DNA from 2 places in the Kitasatospora sp. NA04385 genome. Region 1 is predicted to be linked to the other one. Evidence: riboswitches for the same ligand, from Rfam matches in the RefSeq annotation. Region 1 holds a riboswitch; the other holds the start of a gene.

Region 1 (12,344 bases):
CGGCGGCTCCTTCGCCGAGGCGCTCGGCGCCGTGCTGCCCTGCTACTGGATCTACGCCCGGGTCGGCGAGGAGCTGGCCCGCCGCTCCTCCCCCGAGCCGCTGTACGCCAAGTGGATCGCCGCGTACGGCGACGAGGGCTTCCAGGGCGTGGTGCGCCGCGTCCTGGAGCTCACCGACCGGATCGGCGAGGAGCTGTCCGCGGCCGAACGGCGGCGCGTGGTCGAGCACTTCACCACCACCTCGCGCTACGAGTGGATGTTCTGGGACGCCGCCTGGCACTGCGAGGCCTGGCCGGTCTGAGGGTTCTCCCCGAGGCCGCAGCGGCCCTCGGGTCAGGGAAGGATCTCCGGGTTCTCTCCGGGCCGGACCCCCTCGATTTCGGCTCCCGCTCCCGCCTACGATCGAAGTGTCGAGATCGAGGGAGCGGGAACGCAGCCGGAAACACCGGCACCGACCCCGAGGGGAGAAGGTACGGACATGGCCGGGTTCTGGAAGTCGCTGCCCTCGTGGGTGCGCAACATCGTCGTGCCGATCCTGCTGCTGGTGATCGCCTGGAAGATCTTCTGGGCCATCGTGGGCGTGGTGGCCGGCATCGTCGCCTTCGCGATCAACGTGCTGGTCCTGGTCGCGATCGCCGCGGTCGTGGTGATCCTGCTCAAGAAGGCCGCCAGGAACTAGCGCCCGCCGCGGGCCGGGCCCGCCAGGTAGTCGTCGAGGTCCCGGCCCGGGGTGAAGCCCCGGGACCGGGACTTCCGGGTGTCCAGCACCACCCGGTGCGCGAGCTGGTCCAGCGCGTACGCGGTGAGGTGCGGGCGCCGCCCCACCGCGAGCGCCGCCAGCCGGGGCGGCACGTGCAGCAGCCGGGCCCGGCGCCGGTGCGCGGCGAGCACCGCCCGCAGCGCGGCGTCCCGGCCGTACGGGGCGCGGTCGGCGACGTTGTACGCGCCCGGCGGCCAGCCCGCCGCCAGCAGGCACGCCTCGGCGAGGTTCTCCACCGCGGTCAGGCTCAGTTCCACGTCCCGGCCCGGCAGCGGCAGCACCCCGCCCCGGACGGCGGCCAGCAGCCGCGGCACCAGGTGCGGGTCGCCCGGCCCGTACACCGCGCGCGGGCGCAGCACCACGGCGCCCGCGGCCAGCGCGAGGGCGTCCGCGAGCGCCTTCGTCCGGCCGTACGCGTTCAGGTGGCCGCCGGCGGTGGGGTGCTCCTCCGGGACGAACGACCGGTCCGGGCGCGGGTCGTAGACGCTCGCGCTGCTCACGAACACGAAGGGCGTCCCGGCGGCGGCCTCCAGCAGGCGCCGGGTCGCCCCGACGTTGACCTCGTACTGGGTGCGCTCGGCGGGCGAGCCCGGCGGGTGGTCGCCGACGGCCGCCGCGCAGTGCACCACCACGTCCGCCGCGCGCAGTTCGGGCGGGACGGGGCCGCCGACGGCGTCCCACGGCACGTGCGTCCCGTGCCGGGGCGGGCGGCGGCCGAGGGCCAGGACGCGGTGGCCGCGGGAGACGGCGAGGGCGGCGAGGTGCGAGCCGCAGAAGCCGGTGGCGCCGGTCAGCGCGAGGGTGGTCAACGCGGGTCCTTTCCGCGAACGGGGTTGAGGGGCCGAGCCCCTGGCGGTTACTTCTGGAGGACGCAGCTGCGGTAGGAGGGGAGGGCGCTGGTGGGGTGGGGGGCGGTGCGCAGGACGCGGGGGTGGTGCGGGGCCAGGGTGGTGAGCAGCAGGGCGAGTTGGGCCCGGGCGAGGGCGGCGCCGGGGCAGCTGTGGGGGCCGAGGCCGAACGGGGCCCGGGTGGCGTGCGGGTGGGCGGGGGTGTCGCGGTGCGCCTGCGCGGCGTGGCGGGCGACCAGCAGCAGGCGGTCGCCGCGGCGGATCCGGTGGCCGAGCACGGTCGCGTCGGCGGCGGCCGCGCGCGGCAGGACCGGGGACGCGGCGGTGCGGCGGAGCAGCTCCGCGGCGAGGGCCGGGGCGTCCCGGTGGGCGCGGTCCCAGAGCCGGTCGCGGGCGCACCAGGCGACGGCGCGGGGCAGCGCGGCGAGGGTGGTGTTGACCGCGGCCACGGCGAGCATCGCGTCGCGCGGGTCGGGCAGCAGCCGGCCCAGCTCCTCGGCGGCCTCGCGGGCGCGGCGCGCCCGCCCGGGCGGGGAGCAGGGACGGCAGGTGCGCGCGGGCGGTGGTGGCCGCGGCCCGCTCGGCGGCGCGGGCCAGCCGGACCGGGTCGGCGTCGCTGCCGGTGAGCGCGGCGGCGGTGGCCCCGGCCAGCTCGCGGACGACGGGGACGAGGTCGACGGGCGCGTCGAGGCCGGTCAGCCGCCGGTCGAGGACCCGCTGCCAGAGCGGGTGCAGCGCGGCCACCCCCGAGGGGCCCAGCAGGCTCGCCAACTCGCTTCGGGCGGTGCGGTGTTCGGCGCCCTGCTGGTCGAAGAGCAGGCTGCCGCCGGTGAGCCGGGCGGCGGTGCCGCCGGTGGTGCGCGCGGCCGTCCGGTCGAGCGGGACGCGGGTGAGCACCTCGCGGTAGGCGTCCGGGTGGTGGACCAGCACGGTGCGGCCGAGCCGGAGCACCGGCCGGTGCCTGGTCGCGGCGAGCAGGGCGAACAGCAGCGGGTGGCTGCGCAGGTAGACCGCGCGGTCGGCGCGCCGCGCGGGCGTCAACGGGGGCTCCGGGCGGGCGGGGTGGCGAGGCGGTGGGCGCAGTAGCGGGCGGCCGCCGGGCGGTCGGGCTTGCGGGAGCGGCCGGTGAGCGGGACGGGGCCGAGCAGCAGGGCGTCGGGGCGGGCGGTGCCCATCCGGGCGAGCGGGGCGCGCAGGGCGGCGCGCAGGCGGTGGTGGTCGGCGCCGGGGCGGGGCTGCACCAGGGCGACCAGCCGCTCGTCGCCGTCCGGCGCGGGGACGCCCACCAGGACGGCGAGTTCGACGTCCGGCAGGTGCAGGGAGGGCTCGTACAGGCCCGGGTAGATGTTCTCGGCGCGGCGCAGCACCATGTCCTTGAGCCGGCCGGCCAGCACGATCCGCCCGTCCGGGTCGAGGCGGGCCCGGTCGCCGGTGCGCACCCACGGGTCCGGGTCCTCGCCCAGGTAGCGGTCGCGGGCGGACGGGGCGGCGAGCAGCAGTTCGCCGTCCGCGCCGAGCCGGGTGCGGACGCCGGGCAGCGGGTGGCCGAGCAGGTCGCCCGGGCCGTCGTGGGCGCTCTTGTCGCGCTCCTCGACGGCCGCGGCCGGGAACAGCTCGGTCAGCGCGTACACCCCCCAGGCCTCCCGGGCGCCCGCCTGCTTCGCCCGGCGCAGCAGCGCCGCGTCGGCGGGCGCGGAGCCGGTCCAGACCCGGCCGGTGAGCCTGGTCAGCGGCCGCAGCCGGGGCGGCGTCAGGTAGGTCTCGTCCGGGGCGAGCCGGTCGATCTGGCGCTGGAGCACGGCGGTGCGGCGGGCCGGCAGGGCGACGACCGCGCCCGCGGCCAGCGCCGGGACCAGCACGAACGTCGTCCCGCCCAGCACCGTCCGGCCCGGCCGGGGGCGCACCAGCGCGTCGACCGCCCGCATCCCGGCGGCCAGCGAGGCCCGCGAGTGCACCACCGCGCGCGGCGCGGACGTGGTGCCGGAGGTGAACACGACCACCGCGTCCCCGTCGCCCTCGTACGGGGCGGGGGCGGGCCCCGGGTGCCCGGCCAGCGGGCGGGCGCACCAGGGGTGGCGGGGGCCGACGGTGGCCACCGGGGCGAGGGCCGCCAGCGGCGGCAGCTCCAGCCCGGCGCGGCGGGCCAGCGGGGCGGCCCACCCGGAGACGGCCTGCGCGGCGGCATCGGCCAGGATCAGCGCGGGCGGGGCCAGCGCCAGCCGCGCCCGCAGCACCTCCGGCCCGGCGCCCGGGTCGAACACGGCGCTGCGCAGGCCCAGCCGGTGCGCCGCCAGCAGCACCGCGAGGGCCCGCGGGCCCGGACGCACCGCCACCCCCAGGGTGTCCCCCGCCCGCAGGCCGTGGACGTGGTGCAGCGCGGCGGCGTGGCGCTCGGCGAGGTCGGCGAGTTCGCCGCAGCGGGCGAGGACGCGGGGGGCGCCGCGGCGGGTGGCGCCGAGGAGGGCCGGCCGCGAGGCGCCTTCGCGCAGGGTGCGGGCGAGCTGGTCGAGCACGGGGGATCCTTTCCGTGAACAGGTACTCGGGGGCTCGGGGAACGGCGGGGCCGTGCTGCTGCGGGCCGTGGTGACAGCACCCGGAGCCGATGCGGGCAACGGCGGTGAACCGTCGGCAGCCACGGGCCCGCCGTTCCCCGAGCCGCCGGTGGCGCGTTCTCCCCTACCGGATGTCGACGTCGCGGTGGCCGGCGCCGCGTTCGAGGTACCAGCGGGCGGTGCCGCGCAGGCCGTAGGCGCGGATGCGGCGGGTGGAGTTCTGGACGACCATGTCGGGGCGGTGGACGATCGCGGTGGTGCGGCGGCGGATGTGGTTGATGAAGGCGCGGTCGGTGGGGGAGGGGCGGCGGGGCATGCCGTCGGTGGCGAGGTAGAGCGCGGCGGTGATGGCCATGTTGTTGCCGGCGTGCATGCGGTAGGGCGTGAGGTAGCCGTGCCGGCGCCGGTGGGCGGGGCGGACGCGGCCGAAGAAGGCGCCGAGGGCGACCAGGACGCGGAAGACGGTGCGGCCGACGGGGCCGTGCTCGTCGCGGCGGGCGGTGACGCGTCCGCAGACCAGCCCGCCGCAGGCCAGCATCGCGGCGCGGGCGGCGCCGGTCCAGCCGGGTTCGGGCAGGCAGTCGGCGTCGGTGCGGGCCAGTAGCGTCGCGCCGCGGGCGATGGCGTGCCGGAAGCCGGTGTCGACGGCGCAGCCGACGCCCTTCTCGGGTTCGGTGAGCAGGTGGACGGGGAAGGGCGCGGTGCGGGCGAAGGCGAGGACCTGCGCGCCGGTGGTGTCGGTGGAGCCGTTGTCGACGACCAGCAGGGTGAAGTCGCGGTCGTGCTGGGCGGCGAGGGCGTGCAGGGCGCCGTCGATCCGGGCGGCCTCCTGGTAGGCGGGGACGATCACCCAGAGCTCGGTCGTCCGGTGTGCGGTCATGACTTCTCCCAGACCATCGTCATCAGGCTGACGCCGCCGCCCAGACCGACCATCAGGACGCGGTCGCCGGTGTCCAACTCGTCCATGACGAGGTCGAGTTGGACGCCGATGGTGGCGGAGGCCAGGTTGCCGAGCTCGGGGACGGTGACCACCAGCCGGTCGGCGGGGACGCCGGTGAGCTCCACGAAGCGCTCCAGGTACGGCAGGGTGACCTGGTGGACCAGGACGCGGGCGTAGGCGTCCCAGCCGAGGCCGGTGCGGGCGGCGACGCGGGTGAGGATGTCGGCGCCGATCCGTTCGAAGACGCCGCGCAACTCCTTCCCGCCGCCGCGGAAGTAACTCCACTCGTCGCCGCGCGGGTGGCGCGAGCCGCCGCCGGGTATGCCGCCGACCTCCCAGTGCTCGGAGGCGGTCTGGGTCTCGACGTCGAGGATGCCGCCGCGGTCGACGCGTTCCAGCAGGACGGCGGCGGCGCCGTCGCCGAAGGTGTAGCCGGCGAAGCCGGCGCGGAGTTCGGCGAGGCCGGAGGGGTCGCGGCGCATGGCCCGGCTGGGGGTCTCGCCGGTGACGACCAGGGCGCGGGCGGCGCGGCCGGCCAGGATCATCGCGCGGGCGGTGTCGATGCCGTTGAGGAAGCTGTTGCAGGCGTTGGCGACGTCCAACGCATGGGCGTGGGAGCCGAGTTCGGCCTGTATCAGGTGGGCGGTGGCGGGTTCGCAGACGTCCCGGGAGGCGGAGGCGAACAGCAGCAGGTCGAGGTCGCCGGGGTCCAGGCGGCGGCGGGTGAGGGCCTTCCGGGCGGCGGCGAGGGCGAGCGTGGAGGGGTGCTCGTCGGGCCCGGCGAAGCGGCGGGTGCGGATGCCGGTGGCCTTCTCGAACATGCCGTCGGGCAGCGGGAGGCGGGCGCCGGCGGCCACTTCGTCCTGCAACTGCCGTGAGGTGACGGCCTGTCCGGGGAGGTGGGAGCCGACGGCGGTGATTCCGACGCGGGGCAGCGGGTCCATGCTCCGATGCTCTCCCGGGGCGGCGGCCGGGGCGTGAGTACGGGTACTCAGCCGGGGTCGGGGATGCGGAGCCGGCCGGGCCGGTACGGCGGCGGTGCCGTCGTACCGGCCCGGCCGGCCGGTGGTCAGTTGCCGGTGTCGACCTGGACCGGGATGACCTGGGTGGCCGGGGCCGGTTCGGCCGGGGCCTCGGCGGGGGCGGCCGGGGTCATCGAGTTGAGCAGCTGGCGGGCCAGCCCGAGGCCGGTGCCGCCCATGGTGAGCGCCTTGGCGAACATCTCGGACATGCCCTCGGCGCCGTTCAGCAGCACCATGTGCTCGACGTTGCCGAAGGCGTCCGCGCCGGCCCGGACGATGGCGGGCCAGTTCTCGGCGAGCTGCTGGGCGACGACCGCCTCCTGGTTCTCGGCGAGGGCCGCGGCGCGGGCCTTGATGCCCTCGGCCTCGGCCAGGCCCTGGGCCCGGGTGGCCTCCGCCGCGGCGAGGCCCTTGGCGCGGGCGGCCTCCGCCTCGGCCAGGCCCTTCGCGGCCTCGGCGGCGGCCTGGGCCTCACCGGTGGCGCGGGTGGCCTCGGCGGCGGCCAGGCCGCGGGCCTTGGTGGCCTCGGCCTCGGCGGCCGCGGCGACCTTGACCCGGTTGGCCTCGGCGGCGGTCTTCAGGTCGGTCTCCCGGGAGAGCGCCTCGGCGGCGGAGATCCGGGCGTCGCGGTCGGCCTCGGCCTTGGTGCGGGTCTCGTACGCGCGGGCGTCGGCCGGCTTGCGGACGTCGGCCTGCAGCTGCTGCTCCTTGCGGTGTGCCTCCAGCTCGGCGACCTTGGTCTCCTGGACCACGACCTCCTGCCGGGCGGCGGCCTGGGCGAGCGGCCCGGCCTGGAGCGCGCGGGCCGCGGCGGTGTCCATCTCGGCCTGGTAACCGGCCTGCTGGATACCGGAGTTGCGCGTCGCCTCGGCCTTGCGGGCGAACGCCTCCTGCTCGGCCTCGGTGGCCCGGCGGTCGGCCTCGGCGGCCGCGATCCGGGCGTCGCGCTGGACGGCGGCGGCGTGCGGCGCGGCCAGGTTGGTGATGTACCCGGTCGGGTCCAGGATCTCCTGGATCTGCAGCGAGTCGATGATCAGGCCGAGCTTCTCCATCTCGATGCCCGAGGCGGAGCGGGTCTCCCCGGTGAGCCGCTCGCGGTCGCGGATCATGTCCTCGACGGTCAGCCCGCCGACGATGGAGCGCAGGTGGCCGGCGAACACGTTGTGCACCCGCTGGCCCATCATCTTCTGCTGGTCCAGGAAGCGGCGGGCGGCGTTGGCGATGGACACCGGGTCGTCGCCGACCTTGAAGATGACCACGCCCTTGACGTGCACCGGAATGCCCTGCGAGGTCACGCACTCGACGTCCAGCGCGGCCTCGTTGAGGTCCAGCGACAGCCGCCGGACCACCTGGACGCCGGGCAGCACGAAGGTGCCCCGTCCGGTGACCACGCGGAAGCCGAGGCCCTCGCCGTGCTTGGAACCCGAGATCACCAGCGCCTCGTTCGGCTCGGCGACCCGCCACATCATCTTGAACAGCAGGACCACGACCAGCAGCCCTGCGACAACGGCTCCGACGATGCCGATCAGCATCGCGATCTCCCCCTTCGTGGCACACCGGTCCGTGGCTGCGCTGGGTGGTGCAGTTGTGGGCGCGGAACCCGGTGGCAGCCGCATTCTCCGCCTGCCGTGATCGCGGGGGAAGGGGTCGCGCCGACGGGAGCGCCCACTGTCTCGAAACCGTTGCGCGGGTTTTGCCCGGCCTTGGTGAGGCGCCGTCAGTAGGGCTCGACGTACACCGTGCGCGGTGGCTGGTAATCGACCACGACCACCATGGTGCCGGGCTCCAGCGGCTCGCCCGGCACCGCCCGGTACGCCAGGAACGCCTCGCTGCCCTGGCGTTGGGGGACGTGCACCATCACCTCGCCGACCAGGCCCGCGCCGATCCGCCCCGTCACCCGTCCCACCAGTCCGATCACCCGGGGATTGTCCCCCGCCCGTCGGCGCGGTGAACAGCGGCCGGTCGGAGGCGTGCTGGACCATCCGTGCCCGGTGCCCTACGGTGAACGGCGAACGCAGGCGGCGAACGCCCCTGCGCGGAACGGGAGCTCGGAGCACCGGGCTGAGAGGGCGCTGACGGTACGCGGCCCGCGTACCAACCGCTGCGTCGACCGCAGGAACCTGACCGGGTAATGCCGGCGTAGGGAGTTGAAGGTCGCATGACCGCATTCACCGAGCACACCTCTGCCCACCAGCCGGCCGCCGGGTACCCGACCCCGGCCTGGCGCAAGGCGTACCGCCAGGGGAGCAGCCCCGACCTGCGGGTCCCCTACCGCGAGGTGCACCTCACCGACGGGCGCACCGTCCCGCTGTACGACACCTCCGGGCCGTACACCGACCCGTCCCACACCGCCGACGTCCGGCGCGGCCTGCCCGCGCTGCGCGACCCCTGGATCCGCCGGCGCGGGGACGTCGAGGAGTACGAGGGCCGCGCGGCCCGCCCCGAGGACGACGGCATCAGGCACACCGCCCCGCGTGGCGGCGACCTGCGCAACCTGGACGCCGTCTTCCCCGGCCGCCCGCGCCGCCCGCTGCGGGCCCGCGACGGCGCCGCCGTCACCCAGCTCGGCTACGCCAAGCGCGGGCTGATCACCCCGGAGATGGAGTTCGTCGCGCTGCGGGAGGGCCTGGAGCCGGAGTTCGTGCGCGAGCAGGTGGCGCGCGGACGGGCCGTCATCCCGGTCAACGTGAACCACCCCGAGGTCGAACCGGCGATCATCGGCACCGACTTCCTGGTGAAGATCAACGCCAACATCGGCAACTCCGCGGTCACCTCCTCGATCGAGGAGGAGGTGGAGAAGATGACCTGGGCCACCCGCTGGGGCGCCGACACCGTCATGGACCTCTCCACCGGCCGCAACATCCACACCACCCGCGAGTGGATCCTGCGCAACTCCCCCGTCCCGATCGGCACCGTCCCGCTCTACCAGGCGCTGGAGAAGGTCGACGGCCGGGCCGAGGACCTCAGCTGGGAGGTCTACCGGGACACCGTGGTCGAGCAGTGCGAGCAGGGCGTCGACTACATGACCGTGCACGCCGGCGTCCTGCTGCGGTACGTCCCGCTGACCGCCCGCCGCAAGACCGGCATCGTCTCGCGCGGCGGCTCCATCATGGCCGCCTGGTGCCTGGCACACCATCAGGAGAACTTCCTCTACACGCACTTCGAGGAACTCTGCGACCTGCTGCGCGCCTACGACGTCACCTTCTCGCTCGGCGACGGCCTGCGCCCCGGCTCGATCGCCGACGCCAACGACGAGGCCCAGTTCGCCGAACTCACCACCCTCGGCGAGCTCGGCCGGATCGCCCGGGCCAAGGACGTCCAGGTGATGATCGAGGGCCCCGGGCACGTCCCGATGCACAAGATCCGCGAGAACATGGACCTGCAGAAGGAGATCTGCGACGAGGCCCCGTTCTACACCCTCGGCCCGCTGACCACCGACGTCGCGCCCGGCTACGACCACATCACCTCCGGCATCGGCGCCGCGATGATCGCCTGGTGGGGCACCGCGATGCTCTGCTACGTCACGCCCAAGGAGCACCTCGGGCTGCCCGACCGCGACGACGTCAAGACCGGCGTCATCACCTACAAGATCGCCGCCCACGCCGCCGACCTCGCCAAGGGCCACCCCGGCGCCCAGGCCTGGGACGACGCCCTCTCCGACGCCCGCTTCGAGTTCCGCTGGGAGGACCAGTTCAACCTGGCCCTCGACCCGGAGACCGCCCGCGCCTTCCACGACGAGACGCTCCCCGCGGAACCCGCCAAGACCGCGCACTTCTGCTCCATGTGCGGCCCGAAGTTCTGCTCGATGAAGATCAGCAAAAGCATCACAGAGCTGTACGGCGACAAGGCTGTGAACACCGAGTACGACGCCGAGGCCCTGGCGGGCATGCAGGCCAAGTCCGAGGAGTTCGCGGAGCACGGTAGCCGGGTGTACCTCCCGCTGGCCGACTGACAGCGGAACCACACGGGCGGCCACACGGGGAACCGGTGTTCCCGGTGCGGCCGCCCTGGTCGTTCTCAGGCGTTCCAGGTGCTCACGATCGGGGCGGGCCACTCCGTGGCCGTTGCCGCGAGATCGGTGGGCAGCAGCGCGAGCAGGAGAGCCCGGCTGTCGGTGACGGACTGCAACGCGGCCTCCTGAGCCTCGTCCTTGGTGTCGAACATGCCCTCGCCCACGGTCTCGTTGTGGGGCGGCTCGCCGACCTCGCCGACCCACTGCGACGCGCCGGGCCAGACCCGGACGTGCGTCAGCCGGGAAGGCTAGGGCAGGCCGGTGACGCCACGGGCGGCGGCTTCCTTGATCACGTCTTCGATGGTCACGGTTGGGCTCTCCTCATCTCGGCCAGTGCGGCGTCCAGTCGTGCGGAGCGGACCACGGTGGAAAGGTCGGTGGCGGTGCGGGCGTAGTGCTCGGCTTCTTCGCGTGCGCCTTGGCGGTAGAGCACCGTGGCCAGTTGGGCGGTGTCGATCGCCTTGGAACGGGCCCGGTTGGAGGTCTGGGAGTCCACAGCGCGACGGAGGCGGGAGACGAGGTCGGAGACCGGCCGTCCCTTGACCGTCGCAAGCAGGTAGAGGGCGTGGCCGGTCTCCCCGTGCAGTTTGTGCTCGGTGAAGTACCACATCCAACGCGGTTCGCTGCGTAGATCGGTGACGCGGCTGTAGATCGATTCGGCAAGGCTGATCTGCCGCATCACCTCGGCCTCGTCACCCTGGACGGCGTACGCCTGGGCCTTCACCGCGGCGATCATCGCGAGCGCGGACAGCGGCACGTCACCCATTGCCATGTCGGCCAGGGCGACGGCGTCCACCGGCTTGCGTTCGGCGATCTCCTGACGGGCGAGGCCGGTCGCGACGTGGCACAGGAGTCCGTCGTCGCCGGCTTCCTGGGCTGCCTTGATGCCGAGCCCGAACGTGCTCCGCGCCGACGAGCTCTGTCCCGCGTCGAACGCCGACCACGCGGCGAGATCGGCGAGGTTGGCGATCTGGCCGCACAGCCGGTCCCGGACGCGGGGCCCCATCGAGGACTTGGTGAGGTCGACGGTGTTCCGCAGTTCGGCGAAGGCGAGGTGGCGGGTGGCCAGGCCACCGCTTCGCCGGTCCCACTCCTCAAGTGCGAAGGTCCGTTCGGCGATGTCGTCGATGTCCTTCATCCCCAGGGAAGACGGGGACGGCATGACGTCGGGAAGGATCGAGGCCAAGGAGACGGCCAGGAAATCGCGGCGCTTCGACTCGCTCACCTCCTCCCGGTCGCGCCGGGTCCGCTTCGAGAACAGGCCCAGCTCCGCGTTCGTCGCCACACCGAACACGCCGCGCAGTGCAGCACGGACGTGTTCGTCGGGCCAGCTGATTACGCCACGTTCTAGGCGGCTGATCACGTTGGCGTCAATCGCCGATTCCCGATGGGTCTCCGCCTGAATTCGGGCGTTCACCCGCTTTGCCACGTCGCTCTGCGTCCACTCCCGCCTGAGCCGAAGCCTTCGTAGCACGTCGTTGGCCATCTGGGACCTGTCTCTGGGGGCGCTGCAAGGCGCTGAACTGCCTAGTGAAGTGCCTGCCTTCTGCCTACAGGATCGCCCTGTTCCTACCAAGACCGCAGGCGTTTGATGGTTCTCGCGTCGCCGGGGCGGAACGTGTGGGGCGTGGCTGGTGAGGCTGGTTCGAGTGGTGGTCGGAGACATGAGAGGGAAGGGGTGTCGAGTGCCGCACGCTGATTCGCCGTTGGGGGCTGGGGGCGTTCTCCGGCGGTTCCTGCGGGAGGGGTTCGCGGACGTCGAGGGGGCCGCCGAGTTGTTGGAGCGGGCGTTTCGGATGGCGCGGTTGGAGCCGCCGCCGGGGTTGTCGCCGGTGTACCGACCGGATGTGGCACCGGAGTTGGCCGGTGTCGCGTTGGGGTGCGCCGGGTTGGGGTGGGTGCAGCGGTTGGCGGAGTCGTTGCTTGAACTCGCCTTTCTTCGAGGTGAGTTGCATGCGGTGGTGGCGGCGTTCCCGGAGCTGGACTTCGGTGACCTGTCGGGTGAGTACCTGGAGGTACTCGGGGTGATCGCTCCTGACGGGGCGCTGCCCAAACTGGGGGCGGCCTCGTGAGCAACTGCGGGCAGCCGGACGAGCCGGCGGAGGTGTTGCTGCAACGGGCGTGGGCGGTCGCCGAGCGGCTGGCGAAGGCCACCGGGCAGGAGACGGGGGTGATGGAGATCGCGGGCGGGTACCGGATCTCCGTGCACC
Region 2 (17,682 bases), 2.1 Mb from region 1:
GGGCACCGACCTGACGGTCGCGGTGACCGGCATCGTGATGAGCGGGATCATCGACACCCCGGCCCGGATCCACGCGGGCGCGCCCACCCTGCCGACCATCTGGGCGGCCGGCACCGTGCTGGGCTTCGCCGGCCGGGGCGGCTGGCGGGCGGCCGCGTTCGCCGGGGCGGTGATCGGCGCGGCCAACATCCTCGGGCACGGCGGGGTCAGCCCCGACAACCTGCACAACATCGTGCTGCTGCTGGTGGCCGGCTGCGCCATCGGCTACGTGATCGAACTGGCCCGGGCCAGCGAGGCGGTGCTCACCCGGGCGCTCCAGGTGGAGGCCGCCACCCGGGAGCGCGAACGCCTCTCCCGGGACATCCACGACGGGGTGCTCCAGGTGCTCGCCCTGGTGCACCGCCAGCAGGGCGACACCGCCGAACTCGGCCGCCTGGCGGGCGAGCAGGAGCGCGCGCTGCGGGCCCTGATGACCGGCGGCCGGCTGCCCGAGCCGGCCGAGCCGGACGGCGAGCAGGACCTGCGTCCGCTGGTCTCCCGGCACGCCGACGAGCGGATCACCGTCGCCGCGCCCGCCACGCCCGTCCTGCTGCCCGCCGCGGCCGCCGCCGAACTGGCCGCCGCGGTCGCCGCCGCGCTCGACAACGTCCGCCGGCACGCGGGGGAGTCGGCCCGGGCCTGGATCCTGGTCGAGGACGAGCCGGAGGCGGTCACCGTGTCGGTGCGCGACGACGGCCCCGGCTTCCCGGCCGGGCGGCTCGCCGAGGCGCAGCGGGACGGCCGGCTCGGGGTCGCCCAGTCGATCCGCGGCCGGATGCTCGACCTCGGCGGCAGCGCCGAGCTGTACTCGGCGCCCGGGGAGGGCGTCGAGGTGGAACTGCGGTGGCCGAGGAGTGGGCATGACGACTGAGCAGCCGGTGCGCGTGATGGTGGTGGACGACCACCCGATGTGGCGCGACGGGGTGGCCCGGGACTTGGCGGAGGCCGGGTTCGCCGTGGTCGCCACCGCGGGGGACGGCGAGGAGGCGGTGCGCCGGGCCCGGGCCAGCACCCCCCAGGTGGTGGTGCTGGACCTCAACCTGCCCGCGCTGTCCGGTGCCGAGGTGTGCCGCCGGGTGGTGGCCGCCGACCCGGCGGTGCGGGTGCTGGTGCTCTCCGCCAGCGGCGAGCACGCCGACGTGCTGGAGGCGGTGAAGTCCGGGGCGACCGGCTACCTGGTGAAGTCGGCCGGCCGGGAGGAACTGCTCGACGCGGTGCGCCGCACCGCCGTCGGCGACCCGGTGTTCACCCCCGGCCTGGCCGGCCTGGTGCTGGGCGAGTTCCGCCGGCTGGCCTCCGAGCCGGGCACCCCCGCCGAGCCCGCCGCCCCGCAGCTGACCCCGCGGGAGACCGAGGTGCTGCGGCTGGTCGCCAAGGGCCTGTCCTACCGGCAGATCGCCGACCGCCTGGTGCTCTCGCACCGCACCGTGCAGAACCACGTCCAGAACACCCTGGGCAAGCTGCAGCTGCACAACCGGGTCGAGCTGGTCCGGTACGCGATCGAACGGGGGCTGGACGAGGAACTGGGCTGAGCGCCACCGGGGTTCAGGCCGAGCAGCGGTCCCCGGCGGAGGTGGTGACCGGCTTGAAGGTGTCGCGCAGCTCCTTGTCGGTGAAGTCCGGGCCGAAGCCGAAGGACGTGCGCAGGGCGTTCATCCAGTCCGGGTCCTGCAGGTAGTCGTTGATGGCCCCGCGCAGCAGCTCGCAGGCCTTCCGGTGCCCCTTCGGCAGCACCATCATCAGGAACTGGGTCTTGCCGATGTGGGCGTCCCGGGCCACCCGGTAGGCGCGCTGCCCGCCACCGCCCGAGTTGGCGGCCACGCCCTGCAGCACCAGGTAGTCGGAGAGCACGGCGTCCGCGGTGTCGTCGTCGACCCGGGCCAGGCACTCCCGCAGGTCGGTGCCGGTGACGGTCACCCGGGGACCGATGTCCTTGAGCTGCGCCTCGGCGGTGGTGCCGCCGGTGACGCACACCCGCAGCGGCTTCAGGTCCTCGGACTTGGCGACCGCCCGGGTGTCGCCGGCCTTCAGCAGCACGCCCAGCGGGGTCTGCAGGTAGGGGCCGGCCAGGTCGTAGTCCCGCTTGAGGCTGTCGCGCTCGGAGACGTCGGCGACCACCAGGTCGACCTTGTTGTGGTTGGCCTTGCCGTCGGTGAGGGCGTCCTCCCAGTTGGCGGTGGTCACCGTCAGCGAGGTGTAGTCGAGCTTGCGGGAGCCGAGCACCTTCATGGTCAGGTGCGGCTCGAAGCCGTCGTACACGCCCTTGTCGGTGAACTCGGACATGCCGGGCCGGTCGGTCTTGAAGCCGACCTTGACCGGCAGGCTGTCGAACGGCGGATCGTCGCCGCCGCCGGAGCAGCCGGACGCGGCGGTGCCGAGCAGGAGCAGTCCGGCCGCCAGGTGGACGGCGGGGCGCGGGACGTGCACGGGGGTCTCCTAGCGGGTGAAGCGGATGCTCGGGATGTCGATGGTCTGGGTGCAGTTGGCCATGCCCGCCAGCCGCAGCGTCAGGCGCACGGCGGACCGGCCGGAGGGCACCGGGACGGAGGCCTTCGCGCCGAGGGGCCGCGGGCCGCTGCTGCCGCCCTGGTCGGTGCTGAGCTCGGCGGTCAGGTCGTTGCAGGCGCCGGTGTCCGGGTTCGCGTCCCGCAGCGTCAGCTCGGCCTCCAGCCGCTTCGCGCCCGCCGGGACGTCGACCGTGGCGAAGGCCGTGCCGCCCGGGTCGACGGTGTGCGCGGTCCAGATCGCCTTCTGGTCGGGCAGCGGCGCCGGGCCGCCGGGCCAGGACACCGCCGTCACCAGGCCGGCCGTCACCAGCAGGGCCAGGCCGACGGCGGCCGCCACCACCCGGCGGCGCTCCCGGGGCGGCGGGAGGACCGGCGGGTCCGTCTCCCGCAGCGGCGGCGGGCCGCTGCGGGACTTCTCCACCTCCTGCCGGGCGTGCCACGCCAACTGCTGCTCCTGCCGGGCCGACAGGTCCTCCAGCAGCAGGGACGGGCTGCCGATCACCAGGGCGTGGGTGGCCATCTCGACCAGCCGCCGCCCGTCGGCCCGCACCGGCGTCACCGGTGGGAAGCACAGCACGCCCGCGATCACCACCAGGTCGGCCCGCTCGTGGACGGTCAGCCCCGGCGCGCCCTGCACCCGGGCCAGGAAGGCCACCCAGTCGCCGCGCAGTTGCGCCCCGGCGACGCCGACCAGCCAGTCGTGCAGGTGGCCGATCGCGGCGGACGGCTGCCCGTGCTCCTCGGCCAGGAACTTGGCGATCCGGGCGGCGGACACCGACAGCTCGTGGTGCTGCACCTGGACGGGGTAGTTGGTGGTCTCGGCCAGGTGCCGCTCCAAGTCCGGCAGCACCGGGGCGAGTTCGTGCCAGCCCGCCAGGATGCGCTGCAGCATGCGCCGGGTCTCCCAGGTGCAGCGGTCCATCGTCACTCCTCCGGGTCGGGGTCCGGGTCGAGGTGCGGGCCGGGCGCCAGCAGGGCGCCGAGCCCGTCCAGGGCCCGGTGCGGGCCGCACAGTTCGCGGGCCCCGGCGAGCAGGGCGCGCAGCGCGGCGGCGGGGCTGCGGTGCTCCAGGCAGGCCGCGGCGAGCGCGCGCAGGTGCACGGGGGCGAGCGCGTGGTAGGGGACCCGGAGTTCCTGGCCGGGGCCGAGCCGCTCGTTCACCGCCCGCACCAGCTCCAGCCGCACCGCCGGGTCCTGCAGCGGGAACGGCTCGCCCAGCAGCCGGGCGACCGCGCCCGCGGTCACCGCCGGAGGCGCCGGCGGGGCGGGCGGCCGCGGGGGCAGCAGCGGCAGCAGCGCGGACAGCGGGGTCAGCCAGCCGCCCACCGGGTCGTCGCCGTCCGCGGTGGCCTTCACCACGCCGACCACCCGGCCCCGCCCGTCCAGCGCCATGCTGCCGCTCAACCCGCGCTGGATCCAGCCGTGTTGGACGCGCAGCCCGAGCCCGGAGGGCCCCGCCACGGTCAGCCGGGCGGACTCCGGGCCGACCTCGCCGGTCACCGGGTTCACCGCGAAGCCGTGCACCAGGACGGCCGCGCCGCCCGCCGGGTCGCGCTCGGCGAGCGCGACGGCGGGGCGCCGGCCAGGCCGGGCGCGGTGAGCAGCGCGAGGTCCGGCGGCGGGTAGGCGGCGGCGCCGGGCGCCGGGTCGGGCGGGAACAGCCGGGCGGTGCGCACCGGGTGGGCGGCCGCGCCGTGTCGGACGGTCAGCTCCGGGTGGCCGTGCACCACGTGCGCGCAGCTGACCAGCAGGCCCGCGCCGAGGTGGAAGCCGCTGCCCAGGAAGGTGCCGGCCGGGTCGGAGAAGCGGACCGCCGCGCTGTCCGGGCTCACGCGGCGGGGCGGTCGTCCGGCCGCTGCCAGCTCAGCCGGACCACCAGGCTGGCCTCGCCGGAGGCTTCCGCGAGCACGCCGATCAGGCGGCCGGACTTCACCGCCAGGGTGAGGCCGAACTCCACCTCGAAGCCGTCCGGTTCGCCCGCCTCGCGCGCCGTCTCGCGCGCCCAGCGCCCGACCGCGCGCACCGTGCGCCGCACCTCGCCGAGGCCGTGCGTGACGGCCGAGGCGGCCGCCCCCGCGTCCCCCGCCGGGCGGCCCGGGCCCGGGCGGACCGCGGCGTGCAGGACGGTGCCGTCCTCCAGGGCGATCTCCACGGTGCCGGGCACCGGTGCGTTCGTCATGCATCCCCCAATTCATGACCGGCGAGCACGATATGAATACCAGTCGGGTAGGGAGAGATCCAGGCCTTTCCGGAAGCCCGGGCGCAGCGGCGGGGGAGCGGCCCGGGCGGCGGGTTTCAGCCGCGCACGGCCGCGGCGGCGCCCAGCAGTTCGGCGACGATCTCCACGCCCTCCCGGGTGAGCACCGACTCGGGGTGGAACTGCAGGCCGGCGAAGCCGGGGCCGCGCAGCGCGTGCACGTCGCCGGTGCGGGCGTCCCGGGAGACCTCGATCCCCTCGGCGGCCAGCCGCCGGGCCGCTGCGTCGTCGCAGCGGGCGGTGAAGGTGTTGTAGAAGCCGATGGTGCGGCGGGTGCCGAACAGGTCGACCGCCTCCTGGGCGCCCTGGTACGGCACCGCCTTGCGGGCCAGCGGCAGCCCGAGCCGCGCGGAGAGCAGCTGGTGGCCGAGGCAGACCGCGAGCAGCGGCGCGGTGCGCTCCCCGGAGCGGACGGCGGCCAGCGCGTCGGCGACCACCGGGCGCAGCAGCGCCATCTTCGGGTCGGCCGGGTCGGCCGGGTCGCCGGGGCCGGGGCCGAGCACCAGCGGCCCGCGGTGCGCGGCGGCCCGTTCGCGCAGCCCGGGGGCGTCGTAGCGGACCACGGTGACGGTGTGGCCGAGCGAGCGCAGCAGGTGGGCGAGCATCGCGGTGAAGGTGTCCTCGCCGTCCACCACCAGGGTGTCGGCGCCGGGCAGCGGCGCGGCGGGCTGCTGCATCCGCAGCCAGAACGGGGCCAGGCCGGCCCGGCGGGAGTCCAGCGCGGCCTGCACCCGGTGGTCCTCGGCGAGCCGGGGCCGGGCGGCGGCCTCCCGGGCGGGCCGGGCCGGGCGGGCGCCGATCGCGGAGAGCACCCCGGCGGCCTTGGCGTGCGTCTCGGCGACCTCGGAGTACGGGTCGGAGTGCCGCACCAGGGTGGCGCCGACCCGCACCACCAGCGAGCCGTCGGCGGGGTCGATGTCGGCGGCCCGGATGCAGATCGGCGAGTCCAGCTGCTGGCCGCCGCTGGCCGAGCGGCCGATCAGGGCGAGCGCGCCGGAGTAGTAGCCGCGCCCGCCGCGCTCGTACCGGTCGATCACCCGGGTGGCGTTCTGCACGGGGCTGCCGGTGACGGTGGCGGCGAACATGGTCTCCCGCAGCACCTCGCGGACGTCCAGCGAGGTGCGGCCGCGCAGTTCGTACTCGGTGTGCGCCAGGTGCGACATCTCCTTCAGCCGCGGGCCGAGCACCTGCCCGCCGAGGTCGCCGACCGCGCACATCATCTTCAGCTCCTCGTCGACCACCATGGTGAGCTCCTCCAGCTCCTTGGGGTCGCGCAGGAACTCCAGCAGCGAGTCGGCGTCCGGGCCGCCGGCCGGGTAGCGGTAGGTGCCGGAGATCGGGTTCATCACCACGGTGCCGCCGGACTGCCGGACGTGGACCTCGGGCGAGGCGCCGACCAGCACCCGGTCGCCGGTGTGCACCAGGAAGGTCCAGTACGCGCCGCGCTCGTGCTCCAGCAGCCGGCGCAGCAGGGTCAGCGCGGTGGGGGTGGAGTATCCGGCCAACTCGGCCCGGAAATCGCGCCGGATCACGAAGTTGGCGCCCGCGCCGCGCCCGATCTCGTCCTCGATCACCCGGCGGACGATCTCCGCGTACTCCTCGTCGTCGATGTCGAACTCCCCGCCGCGCAGCTCCACCGGGGCGTCGGGCAGCGCGGCCAGCACCTCGGCCAGCGGCAGCGCGTACTGCTCCCGGACGGACAGCGCCCGCAGCGGGGTGCCGTCCTGGCGGGCCGCGAAGCCGCGTTCGCGGATCTGCGCGTACGGGACGAGGGCCAGCAGGTCGTGCCGCGGGCCGCCGTCCGGGGCGCCCGCCGGGACGGGCAGGTCGGCCAGCGCCGCGTGCTCGGAGACCTCGCCGACCAGCAGTTCGACGGTGTCGGGGGCGAGCCGGGGCGCGCGCCGGTGCAGCAGGGCGAAGGCCGGGGCGCCGGGGGCGGCGAGTCGGGCGAGCAGGGCGGTGGCGGTGGTGGTCACGGCTGCGGTGTTCCTTCCGGGAGGGGGCGCTGCGGGGGTTCCGCCGCCTCCGGGAGGCCGTGACGCTGCACACACACGCCGACGGCCGCCCCGGAGGGCGGCCGTCGTTCGTCGCTAGGGACGCGCGATCAGTGGGCCGCCCAACGGGCTGGCCCACCACCAGGAGAAGGTGTGCGTCGCGGTCACGGAGCCGACCATAGCCCACCGGCGGGCGGTGCGGGGAGGGATCACCGGGATGTCCATTTCCCGTCTCACCCAGCGGGCGGAACCCCCGCACCGCCGGTGCCACCCCGTAGCCTTGCCCCGTGACCGTGACTAACCACTCCTGGCAGTCCCTGCCCGCGGCGCAGCAGCCTGAATGGCCGGACCAAGAGGCTCTGCGCAAGACCCTTGCCGAGCTCGCCTCCTATCCGCCCCTCGTCTTCGCGGGCGAGTGCGACCAGCTGCGCGCCCGGCTCGCGGCCGTCGCGCGTGGTGAGGCGTTCCTGCTCCAGGGCGGCGACTGCGCCGAGGCGTTCGACGCCGTGTCGGCCGACCAGATCCGGAACAAGCTGAAGACGCTGCTGCAGATGGCGGCGGTCCTCACCTACGCGGCCTCGGTGCCGGTGGTGAAGGTCGGCCGGATCGCCGGCCAGTACTCCAAGCCCCGTTCCAAGAGCACCGAGACCCGCGACGGCGTGACGCTGCCGACCTACCGCGGCGACTCGGTCAACGGCTTCGAGTTCACCGCCGAGGCCCGCATCCCGGACCCGGAGCGCCTGAAGCGGATGTACAACGCCTCCGCCGCGACGCTCAACCTGGTGCGCGCCTTCACCACCGGCGGCTACGCCGACCTGCGCCAGGTGCACGCCTGGAACCAGGACTTCGTGCGCAACTCCCCGGCCGGCCAGCGCTACGAGCAGCTGGCCCGGGAGATCGACCAGGCGCTGGCCTTCATGAACGCCTGCGGGGTGGCCCCGGAGGAGTTCAAGACGGTCGAGTTCTTCTCCTCGCACGAGGCGCTGATCCTGGACTACGAGACGGCGCTGACCCGCACCGACTCGCGCACCGGCGAGCTGTACGACGTCTCCGGCCACATGGTGTGGATCGGCGAGCGCACCCGGCAGCTGGACCACGCGCACATCGAGTTCGCGTCGAAGATCCGCAACCCGATCGGCGTCAAGCTCGGCCCCACCACCACGGTGGACGACGCGCTGACCCTGATCGACCGCCTCGACCCGGAGCGCGAGCCCGGCCGGCTCACCTTCATCACCCGGATGGGCGCGGGCAAGATCCGCGACCACCTGCCGACCCTGGTGGAGAAGGTCACCGCGTCCGGCGCCCAGGTGGTGTGGATCACCGACCCGATGCACGGCAACACCTTCGAGGCCTCCAGCGGCCACAAGACCCGCAAGTTCGACGACGTGCTGGACGAGGTCCGGGGCTTCTTCGAGGTGCACCGCGCGCTGGGCACCCACCCGGGCGGCATCCACGTGGAGCTGACCGGCGACGACGTCACCGAGTGCGTCGGCGGCGGCGACGAGGTGCTGGTCGACGACCTGCACCAGCGCTACGAGACGGCCTGCGACCCGCGGCTCAACCGCAGCCAGTCGCTGGACCTGGCGTTCCTGGTCGCCGAGATGTACCGCGGCCAGTGAGCGGCCGGTGACCCGAGGGTCCCGATGTGACGAAGGCCCCTCCGCTTCCGGGTGATTCCGGGCGGAGGGGCCTTTTTCGTACCCGGAGCGCCAGGTAAGGTAAGGCTCAGTAAACCGCACCAATCGTGGAAGGGGCCGCACATGTACGTGTGCATGTGCCACGCGGTCACCGAGGCCCAGGTCAAGCAGAAGATCGACGAGGGGGCCAACACCCCGCGCCAGATAGCCCAGGGCTGCAAGGCCGGCACCGACTGCGGTTCCTGCGTGCGGCGCATCCAGGCGCTGCTCGGCGAGCACGGCGCCCGCCCCTGCCCGACCGCCCGGCTGGCCGAACGGCTCGGCCTGGCCGACCCGGCCACCGCTCCCGCCGTCGCCCCGAAGGCCGCCTGACCCCCCCGTTCGGCCCAGCCCTCCGGCCCGGTTCTCCGGCTCAGCTCTCCGGCTGCTCGATCAGCTGCGCGATGTAGAGCGCCTCGCCGAGCTTGTCCAGCAGTTCCAGCTGGGTGTCCAGGTAGTCGATGTGGTGCTCCTCGTCCTCCAGGATGGCCTCGAAGATGTTCGCCGAGGTGACGTCGTTCTTGGCGCGCATCACCACGATCCCGCGCCGCAGCCGGTCGATCGCCTCGACCTCGACCTGCCGGTCGGCCTCGAACATCTCCTTGACGGTCTGCCCGATCCGGACGTGGAACAGCCGCTGGTAGTTCGGCAGGCCGTCCAGGAAGAGGATCCGGTCGGTCAGGATCTCGGCGTGCTTCATCTCGTCGAAGGACTCGTGCCGGGTGTACTTGGCGAGCTTGGTCCAGCCGAAGTTCTCCTGCATCTTCGCGTGCAGGAAGTACTGGTTGATGGCGGTGAGTTCGGCGGTCAACTGCTCGTTGAGGAACTCGATGACCTCGGGGTCGCCCTGCATGGCCTGCCTTCCTGTCCGCATTCCGGTCGGTGTCCGGATGCCCCGAATCGTGGCAGTTGAACGGGTGCGCTTCCAGTAAGTTCACGCTTACAGCCGCCCCGGAGATCGCCCTTTCCGGCCCGTCGGAACCGCTCTGAGCTGCGGTGACGTCGAAAGCATTGGGCCGTTCGGGGGTATCTCGCCCGAACGCCCGCGCGGATTCGCCCCGTGTTCCCCCCCTCCGCCGCGGCGGATTTCCCCGGGGGCGCGCAACGGGGGCGCCCGTGGTGCGGCGCCCGCCGTCTGTCACCATGGGGACCATGGGTCAGCGCGAACCGGAACAGCAGCCGACGACTGACCCGAGGCTCCCCCCGGGGCAGCGGCCGCAGCGCGGCTGGCCGGTCCTGCACTACGGGCCGGTGCCCCGGTTCAAGCCGCAGAGCTGGGACTTCCAGGTGTTCGGGGCCACCGCCGACGCGGAGAAGGCCAGGTGGGACTTCGCCGGCTTCCACGCCCTGCCCAAGACCACCGTCCGCGGCGATCTGCACTGCGTCACCAAGTTCTCGATGCTCGGCAACGAGTGGACCGGCGTCGCCGCCAAGACCGTCCTCGACCTCGTCCCGCCCGACCCGTCGGTCACCCACGTGATGGTCTGGGCCGAGTACGGCTACAGCGCCAACCTGCGGCTGGCCGACTTCGCCGACCCGTCCACCGTCCTCGCCACCCACCACGACGGCCGCACCCTCACCCTGGAGCACGGCTTCCCGGTCCGCCTGGTGGTGCCCCACCTGTACGCCTGGAAGGGCCCCAAGTGGGTGCGCGCCGTCGAGTACATGCGGGCCGACCGGCGCGGCTTCTGGGAGGAGCGCGGCTACCACAACCTCGCCGACCCCTGGCGCGAGCAGCGCTACTCCTACCAGGAGCAGCCCGGGGACGGCCCGCTGCGCTGAACCCCCGGGGCCGGGCGTCAGAACAGGCTGATGGTGATCGTCACGGTGCTGCCCTGCTTCGCCGGGGTGTTCGCCGCGGGGGACTGGCCGGTGACCTTGCCGAGCGGGATCAGACCGGCGATCTCCGGCACGAACCCGGCGTCCTGCAGGGCCTTCGAGGCGTCCTCCTTGCCCATCCCCTTGACGTCCGGCACCACGTGCATGCCCTTGGAGACGGTCAGCGCCACCGGCGAGCCGGGCGACTGGCTGCTGCCGGCCGCCGGGTCGGTGGAGATCACCGAGCCCTTCGGCACGGTGTCGCTGTACTCCTCGCGGCTGGTGCCCGCCGTCAGCCGGGCGTCGCCCAGCGCCTTGGCGGCGTCCGCCTGCGGACGGCCGGTCACGTCCGGCACCGCCACCCGCTCCGGGCCGCGCGAGAGCAGCACCTTCACCCCGTCGCTCTTGCGGACCTTGGCGCCCACCCCCGGGTCGGTGGAGATCACCGAGCCGTTCGGCACCGACTCGCTGAACTGCTCGCTGAACGAGCCGTGCAGGCCCTGCCGGTCCAGCGTCGCCGCCGCCTGCTCCCGGTTCTGCCCCAGCACGCTGGGCACCGTCGCGTACACCGCGCTGGACAGCGCGTACGTCACGCCGCCCACCACCAGCAGCAGCGCGACCAGCACCGCCGACCAGGCCGCCGGGTGGCGGCCGAAGGCCGAGCGGGGGGAGCGGCGCGGCCGGCCGCGCGGCGGGTCGTCGTTCACCACCGGGCGCACCGGCGGCAGCAGCTCCGGCGGGACCTCCAGCACGCTGGTGCGCTCCAGCGGCGGGAGCTGCTCGAGCACCGCGGTGGCCTCGCCCGGGCTGTAGCGCGGGGTGGGCCGGGTCGAGGCGGGCGGCTCCGCGTCCAACTGCTCGACGGGCAGCGAGCGGCGGGCCCGCTGCACCGCGGCCAGCAGCTCCACCGCGTCCCACGGCCGGGCCTGCGGGTCCCGGGAGGTCGCCGCCGCCACTATCGCGTCCAGCTCCGGGCCCACCGCGGGCGCGGTCAGCGACGGCGCCGGGACGTCCTCGTGCAGGTGCCGGTACATCACCTGGGCGGCGTGCTCCCCGGTGTGCGGCTTGGCGCCGGTCAGCATCTCGTACAGCAGGATGCCCGCCGCGTAGACGTCCACCCGCTGGTCGGTGGGCTCCTGGCGGATCTGCTCCGGCGCCAGGTAGGAGACGGTGCCCAGCAGCTGGCCGGTCTCGGTGGCCGAGGCGCCCGTCGCGTCGCCGCCCTCCAGCACCCGGACCAGGCCGAAGTCGGCGACCTTCACCATGCCGTTGTCGGTGATCAGCACGTTCTCCGGCTTGACGTCCCGGTGCACCAGGCCGGCCCGGTGCGCCGCGCCGAGCGCCGCCAGCACCGGCTCCAGCACGTCCAGCGCGGCCCGCACCGACAGCGCCCCGCGGTCGCGCAGCACGTCGCGCAGGTTGCGGCCGGGCACGTACTCCATCGCCATGAACACGGCCCGCGGGTCGGCGCCCTGGTCCAGCACGTTCACCACGTTCGGGTGGGCAAGCCGGGCCACCGCCTTCGCCTCCCGGATGAAGCGGGCCGTGAAGTCGGCGTCCCCGATCAGCGAGGGGTGCATCAGCTTCAGCGCCACCGTCCGGTCCAGCCGGGTGTCGGTGCCCCGGTAGACGGTCGCCATGCCGCCGACCGCGATCCGCTGCTCAATCCGGTAGCGGCCGTCGAGCAGCACGCCGTGCAGGGGGTCGTCGAGGGTCATGTCCACCAGAGGAGTGTAGGGGTCGGACCGGTCGCCCACCGGGAGCGGCCGGATGTCGGGGCGGACCGGCGACCGGCCCGTGCCCGCAGGGACGCCCCCGGGGCGGTGGTCGGTTCGCCCCGGCGGGCGCGGCTCAGAACGCCGGACGCTCGCGGGTGTCGGCCAGGCCCGCGGTGGGGGAGGACGCCTCGGCGTAGTAGCGGCGCGGGATCCGCCCGGCCCGGTGCGCCAGCCGTCCCGCCTCGACCGCCTTGCGCATCGCCTCCGCCATCAGCACCGGGTCCTGCGCGCGGGTCACCGCGGAGGCCAGCATGACCGCCGAGCAGCCCAGCTCCATCGCCAGCGCGACGTCGCTCGCGGTGCCCGCGCCCGCGTCCAGCACCACCGGGACGTTCGCGGCCTCCACGATCAGCTGGAAGTTGTGCGGGTTGCGGATGCCCAGGCCGGAGCCGATCGGCGAGCCCAGCGGCATGATCGCCGCGCAGCCGACGTCCTCCAGCTTGCGGGCCAGCACCGGGTCGTCGTTGGTGTACGGCAGCACGGTGAAGCCGTCGTCGACCAGCGTCTCGGCGGCGTCCAGCAGTTCGATCGGGTCGGGCAGCAGGGTCCGCTCGTCGGCGATCACCTCCAGCTTCACCCAGTCGGTTTCGAGCGCCTCCCGGGCCAGCCGGGCGGTCAGCACCGCCTCGCCCGCGGTGTAGCAGCCCGCGGTGTTGGGCAGCACCCGGATGCCGTTGCGGGAGAGCACCTCCAGAACCGAGCCCTGGGTGGCGGTGTCGACCCGGCGCATCGCCACCGTGGTCAGCTCGGTTCCGGAGACCTTCAGCGCCTGCTCCAGCACCTCCAGGCTGGGAGCGCCGCCGGTGCCCATGATCAGGCGGGAGGAGAAGGTGGTGCCGGCGATGACCAGCGCGTCGTCAGCCATGGTTCAGCCTCCCTGGACGGCGGTGAGGATCTCGACCCGGTCGCCCTCGCCGAGCGCCGTGGCGGGCCACGAACTGCGGGGCACCACGGCCTCGTTGACGGCGGCGGCGACGCCGGTGTTGGCGGCCGACACCTCGGCGACCACCACGTCCAGCGTGGTGGCGGCGGGCAGGGTGCGCGGCTCGCCGTTGACGGTCAGGGCGATGGTGTTCATGCGGGGACCTTGGGGGTGAAGCGGTCAGGGGTGAAGTCGGCGGCCAGCGGCGGGAGTTCACCGGTGGCCAGGTAGTCGGCGAGCAGGTCCGCGGTGACCGGGGTGAGCAGCACCCCGTTGCGGTAGTGCCCGGTGGCGGCGGCCAGGCCGTCCAGCGCGGTCGGCCCGAGCAGCGGCGCGTTGTCCGGGGAGCCCGGACGCAGCCCCGCGCCGATCTCCAGCAGCGGCAACTCGGTGATGCCGGGCACCAGTTCGTGCGCGTCCCGGAGCAGCTCGTAGACGCCGCCCGCGGTGACGGTGGTGTCGTGGCCCAGCTCCTCGGTGGTCGCGCCGACCACCAGCTCGCCGTCGGCCCGCGGCACCAGGTACAGGTGCTGCCCGCGCACCACCGCCCGCACGTTGCGGGACAGGAACGGGCCGTGCGCGGTGGGCATCCGCAGCCGCAGCACCTGGCCCTTGACCGGGCGCACCGCCGGCAGCACCCCCGCCGGCAGGCCCGGCAGCAGGTGGCTGCGCGACCCGGCGGCCAGCACCGTGCGCCCGGCCGCCACCCGCTCGCCGGTCGACAGCCGCACGCCCGCCGCCCGGCCGTCCTCGACCAGCAGCTCGGCGGCCTCCGCCCGGTGGAACACCACGCCCGCGCGCTCGCAGGCGACGACCAGCGCGGCGGCCAGCCGGCGGCCGTCCACCTGGTGGTCCCCGGCGACGTGCAGGCCGCCGCGCACCCCCGGGGCCAGCATCGGCTCCAGCCGGCGGCACTCGCGGCCGGTCAGCCACTGGGACGCCAGGCCCAGCCGGCCGTGGAAGGCGTGCAGTTCGCGCAGCTCCTCGCGGTCGTCGGAGTCCAGCGCCACCGCCAGCGTGCCGGTGGCCCGGTAGCCGGTGTCCAGCCCGGTCAGCTCGGTCAGCTCGGCGGCGAACGCGGCGTACCGCTCGTTCGACGCCATCCCCAGGCGCAGCAACGGCTCCTCGCCGTACTGCAGTTCGGTCACCGGGGCGAGCATGCCCGCGGCGACCCGCGCCGCGCCCCCGCCCGGCCACGGATCGACCAGCGCGACCGCCAGGCCGCGCTGCGCCGAGCGCCAGGCGACGCCCAGCCCGATGATGCCCCCGCCGACCACCAGCACGTCCAACGCGCGGGAATGTGCCACAGCGGCTCGATCTCCCTTCGCCGGCATGACCCGGATCAGGTTCGGACGGTCGCGGGCCGCCACAGCCCGCCTCTCAGCCCGGTGCACCGGGCTCCCGTGTGAAGTGAAGTCACCCCCACCTTAACGCCGGGCCGCCGCGCACCCGAAGGCGCGGGCCCGGGGCGGACACCCGGCGGTGGGTAGGGTGGACGGCGTGGCTGAGCTGAGGGCAACGGACCGGGTCGTCGTGGTCGGAGCGGGCATAGCGGGCGCCCAGGCCGCCCTGAACCTGCGGCAGGGGGGCTGGCGGGGCCCGCTCGCCCTGGTCGGCGAGGAACCGCACCTCCCCTACGACCGCCCGCCGCTCTCCAAGGACGTCCTGCTCGGCAAGGCCGACGCCACCGCCTTCGAGATCGACTGGCACGGCCTCGACGTCGAGCTGCTCACCGGCCGCCGCGCCACCGGCCTCGACGACGGCGTCCTGCGCACCGACCGCGGCGAACTGCGCTACGACGCCCTGGTGATCGCCACCGGCGCCGCCCCGCGCACCCTGCCCCACCTGCCCGGCGCCCGCACCCTGCGCACCGTCGACGACGCCCGCGCGCTGCGCGCCGCCCTCACCCCCGGCCGCCGGACCGTGCTGGTCGGCGCGGGCTGGATCGGCGCCGAGACCGCCACCGTCGCCCGCGGGCTCGGCTGCGAGGTCACGGTGGTGGAGGCCGCCGCCACCCCGCTGGCCGGCGCGCTGCCCGCCGAACTCGGCGCCCTGATGGCCGACTGGTACGCCGCCGCCGGCGTCGAGCTGCGCTGCTCCGCCGCGGTGGCCGGCGCCGCCGCCGGCGGGGTGCTGCTCACCGACGGCACCCACCTGCCCGCCGACGAGGTCGTGGTCGGCATCGGCGCCCGCCCCGCCACCGACTGGCTGGCCGACGGCCCGCTCGCCCTCGACCCCGACGGCACGATCCCGGTCGACGACCGGCTGCGCACCGCCCTGCCCGGCGTCCTCGCCGCCGGGGACTGCACCTCCTACCCCTCCGCCCGCTCCGGCACCCGGCTCGCCGTCCAGCACTGGGACCACGCCCTGCACTCCGGCGCCGCCGTCGCCGCCTCCCTGCTCGGCACCCTCGACGCCCCGTACGACCCCGTCCCGTACTTCTGGTCCGAGCAGTTCGGCCGGACGGTCCAGTACGCCGGCCGGCACGCCGGGGCCGACCACCTGCTGTGGCGCGGCTCCCCGTCCGACCCCGACTGGACGGTGCTGTGGCTGCGCGACGGCGTCCCGGTCGCGCTGCTCGCCGTCGACCGCCCGCGCGACCTGGCCCAGGGCCGCCGCCTGATCGAACGCGGCACCGCGCTGGACCCGGCGCGCGCCGCCGACCCCGCCGTCCAGTTGAAGGCCGCCGCCCGATAGCGCCTAGGCTGGGGGAGTGAGCGAGATTGATCCGAAGATTGACGCCCTGGTCCCCGCCTGGCTGTACCTGCCCGACATCTCGGAGCGGTGGGGCGTGGTGATCACCGAGGTCCGCGACATGGTGCGCAACCGCACCCTGCTGGCCGTCCGCCGCGGCCCCAACAAGTCCCTCCAGGTCCCCGCCGACTTCATCGAGGACGACGGCCCGGTCAAGCACCTGGTCGGCACCCTCACCGTGCTGCGCGACTGCGGCTTCTCCGACCAGGAGATCCTCGAGTGGATGTTCACCGAGGACGACTCCCTGCCCGGCAGCCCGATCCAGGCCCTGCGCGAGAACCGCGGCACCGAGGTGAAGCGCCGCGCCCAGGCCATGGCCCTGTGACGGCCGCGCCCACCGCCCGGCAGCGGCTGGCCGACGCCCGGCTCTACCTCTGCACCGACGCCCGCCGGGCCCAGGGCGACCTGCCCGAGTTCCTGGACGCGGTGCTCGCGGGCGGCGTCGACGTCGTCCAGCTCCGCGACAAGGCCCTGGAGGCCAAGCAGGAGCTGGAGCACCTGGAGGTCTTCGCCGACGCGGCCCGCCGCCACGGCAAGCTGCTGGCCGTCAACGACCGCGCCGACGTCGCGTACGGCGCCCGGCCCGACGTGCTGCACCTCGGCCAGGACGACCTGCCGGTCGCCGTCGCCCGGCGCATCCTCGGCGAGGACGTGCTGATCGGCCGCTCCTGCCACGCCGAGGACGAGGTCGACACCGCGTTCACCGAGCCCGGCGTCGACTACTTCTGCACCGGCCCGGTCTGGCCCACGCCCACCAAGCCCGGCCGGCCCGCCCCCGGCCTCGACCTGGTCCGCCACGCCGCCGCGCGCCGCCCCGAGCGCCCCTGGTTCGCCATCGGCGGCATCGACCAGGACAACCTCCAGCAGGTCCTGGACGCCGGTGCCACCCGGATCGTCGTGGTCCGCGCCCTCACCGCCGCCGAGGACCCCGGCGCGGCCGCGGCCGCGCTGGCCGCCCGCCTGCGCTAGGCGCCCTCCGGGCGGGGCGCTCCTCCGCCGGTCGAGCGCCCCGCCCCGCCGGACCCCGCACGGGGCGGAAGCGGAGCACGGGAGAGATCCGGTTGCGGGGCAGGTCCCGCCGGCGACCGGAACCCCGCGCGGCCGTCCCGTCGCCGCGGCCGGGCGGCACGGCCGTCCCCGCTCCGGCGGAACGCGGGGGCGCCAGGCCCCCGGGCGGGAACCGGGCGGCCCGGTTCGCCCTCCGTGCAGGCATGGAGCCCCTCGCGCCACCCGCCCGCCGCACCCGCCGGGCCGCCCTGCTCGTTCCCGCGCTGCTCGCGGCGGCGGCCGTCGCCTTCCTCGCCCAGCGGCCGTTGGGCCGCGGCCACCGCGCCGGGTGGAACGGCTGGGTCGGCACCGTCAACGGCATCGTCTTCCTGGCCGCGGCCGCCCTGCCGGCGGCGGTGCTGGCGGCCTGGCTGCTGGCCCGCCGCCGCCGGGCGGCCGGGGTCGAGCCGGGGTGGGCTCGGCGCTCGGCGCTGGCCGAGGTCGGCGCGGTCTACGGGACGGCGCCGTGGGTGTGGATGATCCTGCTGCCCGGCGCCGACCCGGGCGGTCCGCGCCGCCGGGTCAACCTGGTGCCGCTGCACGACATCGCGGAGGTCGTCGCGGCCGGCCCGCCCGCCACCGCGGTGGCCCAGATCGGCGGCAACCTGCTGGTGTTCGCCGCGCTCGGCTTCCTCGCCCCGGTGCGGTTCGCCGCGCTCGCCTCGGTGCGGCGGGTGCTGGCGCTCGGCGCGGCCTGCTCGGTGCTGGTGGAGCTCGCCCAGTACGTGCTGCGGCTGGACCGGGTCTCCTCGGTCGACGACGTGCTGCTGAACGCGGGCGGGGCCGCGCTGGCGGCGCTGGCCGCGCGCCGCTGGTGGCGGCGGGCCTGACCCCCGTCAGTACTTGCGGACCGTCGCGGCGTCGGCCAGCGCCCGGAGCACCTCGCGGGT

The links. A riboswitch is a leader RNA that binds a small molecule or an ion and turns the genes downstream of it on or off. The one in region 1 is predicted to bind thiamine pyrophosphate.
Region 2: linked by a shared signal. The riboswitch ahead of thiO (glycine oxidase ThiO) and the one ahead of thiC (phosphomethylpyrimidine synthase ThiC) in region 1 are both predicted to bind thiamine pyrophosphate.

Annotation. Positions count from the first base shown of each region.
Region 1 is NZ_CP054919.1:4,175,811-4,188,154, forward strand. It holds gene tenA (thiaminase II) at 1-301, shown strand, start outside; gene HUT16_RS18685 (hypothetical protein) at 479-679, shown strand; gene HUT16_RS18690 (NAD(P)-dependent oxidoreductase) at 676-1,569, opposite strand; gene HUT16_RS18695 (cytochrome P450) at 1,617-2,057, opposite strand; gene HUT16_RS18700 (hypothetical protein) at 2,044-2,694, shown strand; gene HUT16_RS18705 (class I adenylate-forming enzyme family protein) at 2,646-4,121, opposite strand; gene HUT16_RS18710 (glycosyltransferase family A protein) at 4,285-5,040, opposite strand; gene HUT16_RS18715 (3-oxoacyl-ACP synthase III family protein) at 5,037-6,044, opposite strand; gene HUT16_RS18720 (flotillin family protein) at 6,170-7,654, opposite strand; gene HUT16_RS18725 (hypothetical protein) at 7,840-8,040, opposite strand; TPP riboswitch at 8,153-8,285, shown strand; gene thiC (phosphomethylpyrimidine synthase ThiC) at 8,281-10,074, shown strand; gene HUT16_RS18735 (hypothetical protein) at 10,140-10,286, opposite strand; gene HUT16_RS18740 (hypothetical protein) at 10,439-11,620, opposite strand; gene HUT16_RS18745 (hypothetical protein) at 11,784-12,206, shown strand; gene HUT16_RS18750 (hypothetical protein) at 12,203-12,344, shown strand, end outside.
Region 2 is NZ_CP054919.1:2,119,091-2,136,772, reverse strand. It holds gene macS (MacS family sensor histidine kinase) at 1-910, shown strand, start outside; gene HUT16_RS09275 (response regulator transcription factor) at 900-1,571, shown strand; gene HUT16_RS09270 (transporter substrate-binding domain-containing protein) at 1,585-2,466, opposite strand; gene HUT16_RS09265 (hypothetical protein) at 2,476-3,468, opposite strand; gene HUT16_RS09260 (hypothetical protein) at 3,471-4,055, opposite strand; gene HUT16_RS09255 (hypothetical protein) at 4,052-4,378, opposite strand; gene HUT16_RS09250 (CU044_2847 family protein) at 4,375-4,725, opposite strand; gene HUT16_RS09245 (anthranilate synthase family protein) at 4,842-6,779, opposite strand; gene HUT16_RS09240 (class II 3-deoxy-7-phosphoheptulonate synthase) at 7,085-8,416, shown strand; gene HUT16_RS09235 (bacterioferritin-associated ferredoxin) at 8,558-8,806, shown strand; gene bfr (bacterioferritin) at 8,847-9,326, opposite strand; gene HUT16_RS09225 (sulfite oxidase-like oxidoreductase) at 9,617-10,255, shown strand; gene pknB (Stk1 family PASTA domain-containing Ser/Thr kinase) at 10,273-12,009, opposite strand; gene HUT16_RS09215 (thiazole synthase) at 12,143-12,934, opposite strand; gene thiS (sulfur carrier protein ThiS) at 12,938-13,147, opposite strand; gene thiO (glycine oxidase ThiO) at 13,144-14,298, opposite strand; TPP riboswitch at 14,293-14,406, opposite strand; gene HUT16_RS09200 (NAD(P)/FAD-dependent oxidoreductase) at 14,483-15,688, shown strand; gene HUT16_RS09195 (Rv2175c family DNA-binding protein) at 15,705-16,070, shown strand; gene thiE (thiamine phosphate synthase) at 16,067-16,714, shown strand; gene HUT16_RS09185 (VanZ family protein) at 16,957-17,622, shown strand; gene HUT16_RS09180 (polyprenyl synthetase family protein) at 17,629-17,682, opposite strand, start outside.